2 regions of the Pseudomonas sp. 5.2 genome follow, and region 2 is predicted to be linked to the other one. Evidence: riboswitches for the same ligand, from Rfam matches in the RefSeq annotation. Region 2 holds a riboswitch; the other holds the start of a gene.
What was found. Region 2 has a riboswitch for thiamine pyrophosphate ahead of AC5PZ0_RS12295 (TenA family protein). Riboswitches for the same ligand answer to the same signal wherever they lie in the genome.
Positions count from the first base shown of each region.

Region 1: it holds a riboswitch for thiamine pyrophosphate, as region 2 does, so the genes downstream of both, thiC (phosphomethylpyrimidine synthase ThiC) here and AC5PZ0_RS12295 (TenA family protein) in region 2, are expected to answer to the same signal.

Region 1 covers NZ_JBYBHH010000012.1:193,175-195,649, reverse strand. The annotation lists gene AC5PZ0_RS19200 (TolC family outer membrane protein) at 1-340, opposite strand, end outside; TPP riboswitch at 502-608, shown strand; gene thiC (phosphomethylpyrimidine synthase ThiC) at 769-2,475, shown strand, end outside.
Region 2 covers NZ_JBYBHH010000006.1:300,578-303,052, reverse strand. The annotation lists gene AC5PZ0_RS12300 (Ig-like domain-containing protein) at 1-804, opposite strand, end outside; TPP riboswitch at 1,048-1,162, shown strand; gene AC5PZ0_RS12295 (TenA family protein) at 1,242-1,889, shown strand; gene tenA (thiaminase II) at 1,892-2,475, shown strand, end outside.

The sequences.
Region 1 (2,475 bases), on a different contig from region 2:
GGAACCAGCGGTCGGCACGGAACACCGGCTGCGCCAGGGTGGCGCTCCAGGAGTTGCCGCTGCGGTTGGCGGTGAGGGACGGCTCGTCGAGCTTGGTGCGGGTGTTCATCATCTCGGCACCGGCCGACAGGTTCGGCAGCAGGCCGGCGCGGGCCTGTGGGACGACTTCGCGGCGGGCGCCATAATCGGCGCGGGCTGCCGCAAGATCGGCGTTGTTGTCGACCGCTTCCTGGTAGACGCTGACCAGGTCGGTTTTAACCGTCATGGGCATTTCTGCTGCCCAGGCCATTCCGTTGGACGCACAAGACACGGCTATCGCCAGTGAGAGTTTGCGCAGCATAGAGGCAATCCTTGTACGAAATATAATTACTGAACTGTTGAGTATCGAGCGATGGGCCAGTGTAGTGCCATGCGCCCCCGGCAACAATCGCCCAGTGCGCCTTTCATCATCACCCGTATTTACCCGCTTGGCTTTGCCGACCACTCCAGTCTAGACTGCGCATGTTCTTGTCGGGGTGCCTTGAAGCAAAGGCTGAGATCGCAAAGTTGCGGATCCCGTTGAACCTGATCAGGTTAGCGCCTGCGTAGGGAACAAGATTGCTCGCCTTCCCGGGGAGCCTCTTGTGCCAGGTCCGGGAATGTCTCAGCTGCAAGCAGCTTACGGCACCCCCATGTATCTGGCACTGCACACCCGTAAAGGGGTGCGTCCGCGTCTTTCAGGTTCTCCCCGACATTCCATCCGCTAGGAAGCTGTCTGGAGAGCCCGTGATGAGCAAACAAGAAAAAACGATCAACCTCAGCGAATCGGCACAAGTCGATCAGCAGTCCGTGCAACCGTTCCCCCGTTCGCGCAAGGTCTATGTCGAAGGCTCCCGCCCGGACATCCGCGTGCCCATGCGCGAAATCAGCCTGCACGACACCCCTACCGATTTCGGCGGCGAGACCAACGCCCCGGTGCTGGTCTACGACACTTCCGGCCCCTACACCGACCCTAACGTCATCATCGACGTGCGCAAAGGCCTGACCGACGTGCGTTCGGCCTGGATCGACGCGCGTGGCGACACCGAGCGCCTGGGCGGCTTGAGTTCCGACTTCGGCCAACAGCGGCTTAACGATGCAGAGCTGGCCAAGCTGCGCTTCAACCACGTGCGCAACCCGCGCCGCGCCAAGGCGGGCGTCAACGTCTCGCAGATGCACTATGCCCGCCAGGGCATCATCACCGCCGAGATGGAATACGTTGCCATCCGCGAGAACATGAAGCTGCAGGAAGCCCGCGCCGCAGGCCTGCTTGACCAGCAGCACGCGGGCCACAGCTTCGGCGCCAACATCCCGAAAGAAATCACCCCCGAGTTCGTCCGCGAAGAAATCGCCCGCGGCCGCGCGATCATCCCTGCCAACATCAACCACACCGAGTTGGAGCCGATGATCATCGGCCGCAACTTCCTGGTGAAGATCAACGGCAACATCGGCAACAGCGCCCTGGGCTCCTCGATCGAGGAAGAAGTGGCCAAGCTGACCTGGGGGATTCGCTGGGGTTCGGACACGGTCATGGACCTGTCCACCGGCAAGCACATTCACGAAACCCGCGAGTGGATCATCCGTAACTCGCCCGTGCCGATCGGTACCGTGCCGATCTACCAGGCCCTGGAAAAAGTCGGCGGTGTCGCTGAAGACCTGACCTGGGAGCTGTTCCGCGACACCCTGATCGAGCAGGCCGAGCAGGGCGTGGACTACTTCACCATCCACGCCGGTGTGCTGCTGCGCTATGTGCCGCTGACCGCCAAGCGCGTTACCGGCATCGTCAGCCGGGGCGGTTCGATCATGGCCAAGTGGTGCCTGGCGCATCACCAGGAAAACTTCCTGTACACCCACTTCGACGAAATCTGCGAAATCATGAAGGCCTACGACGTCAGCTTCTCGCTGGGCGACGGCCTGCGTCCGGGCTCGATTGCCGACGCCAACGATGCTGCGCAGTTCGGTGAGCTGGAAACCCTCGGCGAGCTGACCAAGATCGCCTGGAAGCACGACGTGCAGTGCATGATCGAAGGCCCGGGCCATGTGCCGATGCAATTGATCAAGGAGAACATGGACAAGCAGCTCGAATGCTGCGACGAGGCGCCGTTCTACACCCTTGGCCCGCTGACCACCGACATTGCGCCGGGTTACGACCACATCACCTCCGGTATCGGCGCGGCGATGATCGGCTGGTTCGGGTGCGCCATGCTGTGCTACGTGACGCCCAAGGAACACCTGGGCCTGCCGAACAAGGATGACGTCAAGACCGGCATCATCACCTACAAGATCGCCGCCCATGCCGCCGACCTTGCCAAAGGCCACCCGGGCGCGCAGGTTCGTGACAACGCCTTGTCCAAGGCGCGTTTCGAGTTCCGCTGGGAAGACCAGTTCAACCTTGGCCTCGACCCGGACACCGCCCGCGCGTACCACGACGAAACCTTGCCTAAGGAATCGGCCAAG
Region 2 (2,475 bases):
CAGCCCGCCTGGCGCGAATTCACCGACCGCATAGTTGTGCATTTGCTTGCGGTCACGCAGCCCGAGGTTGATGCGTGCGCCAGCTTGGGCGGTCTTGAACGCAGCCTGAGGGTAGAACTCGTTCCAACGCTGATGGGACCAGCCCTTTCCTGGTGGGCGGCCTTCAGCCGGCGAGCCGACCGGGTGGCGGTTGAGGAACATCTCTATCTGCGCTTTCCACGGGTTGCGGTCGAGCACGTTGGAGAACTGGGTAGGGAAGGGGTACAGGCCCGGCTGCTTGAGGAAGGCTTCCAGGGCGGTGCCACTGGGGCCGCTGCGGGCGACCACATTGGGGTCTTGCGCGGGGGCCGCGCCTAGGGTTGGTACGGGGAAGGTCAGGTCAGGTGCCGGGATGCTGGGGTCGAGCTTTTCCGGGCCGAATTCTTCGAACAGCAGCAGTTGCTGGGTGAACGGCTGCGCACCGAACAACGGGCTGGGCTTGCCGTTGGTGGGGTACTTTTCAGAGGTTTGCAACGCGGGCGGCAGTACGTTGTCCTGGCGCACGGTAGAGCGGTCGCCATGGACGCCATCGGTCAGCTCCAACGAGCCTTCGTTGGCTTCCGGCAAGGTGTACAGGTTGAGCAGCGCCGGGTTTGGGTCGTCCGGCTGGTCGGTATAGGCCGAAGGGTCGGTCGGCGGCGGCTGGCCGACGTCATCGAGGGAAGACGCGATTGCCGGGTTCAGCCCAAGGCTGAGCATCAGCACGGTGACGGCAGACAGTTTGAATGTTTGCCTGGTTGGGTGAATCACGGCAGGTGTTTTCATTGCCTGGTGCCTCGCTCGCGGCTGTATGGCTTGGGGCCATCAATGGCGTTTTGCCTGGTTAAGGGGCCTGAGCAACGGCTGTGCCAACAGATGTTTCGGTAATGCTTTGTTAAACAAATCCTTTAAAAACCTGAGTCGCGCTAAATAATGGCGTGCCAGGGCTGGGGACAGGCACCCACAAGCGGGTCACCCAAGGCCCAGTGTTTGGGGCGTGACAGCACCTTCCTACCTGCTGTATACCTGTGGGCCACCAAGGGGAGCCCGGCAACGGGCTGAGAAACCGCTGAGCGTTGCAGCGCGGTGACCCTTCGAACCTGATCCGGATCATGCCGGCGAAGGGATGGGACTTGAAACCTGCCTTTTTGCCGGCCTCACTGCGAGGCCAGTCCATGCCAGCTTCAACGGTCTCGCTGTCACCCCCTGCAGAGGACAGCATCATGACCGAACGTTTCACGCAAACCCTGCGCCGTCAGAGCGAGCCGACCTGGTCGGCGGCCGTCGGGCACCGCTTCGTTAGCCAACTGTGCGACGGCAGCCTGCCGGACCCGATCATGGTCCGCTACCTGGTGCAGGACCACCGCTTTCTCGACAGCTTCCTGACCCTGCTCGGCGCTGCGATCGCCACCGCGGACACCTTCGAGGCACGCCTGCGCTTCGGCCAGTTCGCCGGGATGATCTCCAGCGATGAGAACACCTATTTCCTGCGCGCCTTCGAGGCGCTGGACGTCAGCCCGGCGCAACGCGTAGAGGCCGCGGACACTGCGCCGACCGCAGGCTTCAAGGCGATCATGCGTGAAGCAGCCGCCACCCGCTCGTACGCCGCCGCGTTGGCAGTATTGAATGTCGCCGAAGGGTTGTACCTGGACTGGGCGCTCAAGGCGCCGAAACCCTTGCCTGAACACTTCGTGCATGCCGAATGGATCACCTTGCACGACAACCCGGCGTTCCAGGCGTTCGTCGCCTTCCTGCAGGCCGAACTGGACCGCGTCGGGCCGCAGGAAGCCGAGCTGAGCACCGATTTCTACCTGCGTACCGTGGCCTTGGAGCTGGCCTTCTTCGATGCGGTTTACGAGGGGGAGGTGTGAGCATGGATATTTTCAATCGCCTCAAGGCCGCCACCACGGGCGAGTGGCACCGCTATGTCGAGCATGATTTCGTGCAGCAGATGGGCGAAGGCACGCTGAGCGAGGCGGCGTTCCGGACGTACTTGGTGCAGGACTACCTGTTCCTGATCCAGTTCGCCCGCGCCTGGGCCCTGGCCGCTTACAAGAGCCGCCTGCCGGCCGACATCCGCGCCGCCCAGGCGGGCCTCGCGGCGATTCTCGACGAAACCGAGCTGCACCTGCGCCTGTGCGCGCGCTGGGGGCTGACCCAGGCTGATATCCAGGCCGCACCCGAGCACCAGGCCACGGTGGCGTATACCCGCTATGTGCTCGACTGCGGCGCCGCAGGCGATCTGCTGGAGCTGCATGTGGCGTTGGCGCCCTGTGTGATCGGCTACGCAGAAATTGGCCGGACGTTGGCTGAACGGATTGGTGACCTGAGCGATCACCCTTACCGTGAGTGGATCGCTGAGTATGCCGGGGAAGGGTATCAGCAGGTGGCGGCCAATGCCCGCAAGCACCTGGATGAACTGGCCGCGCGGAGCATGACCGAACAACGGTTCGTGGA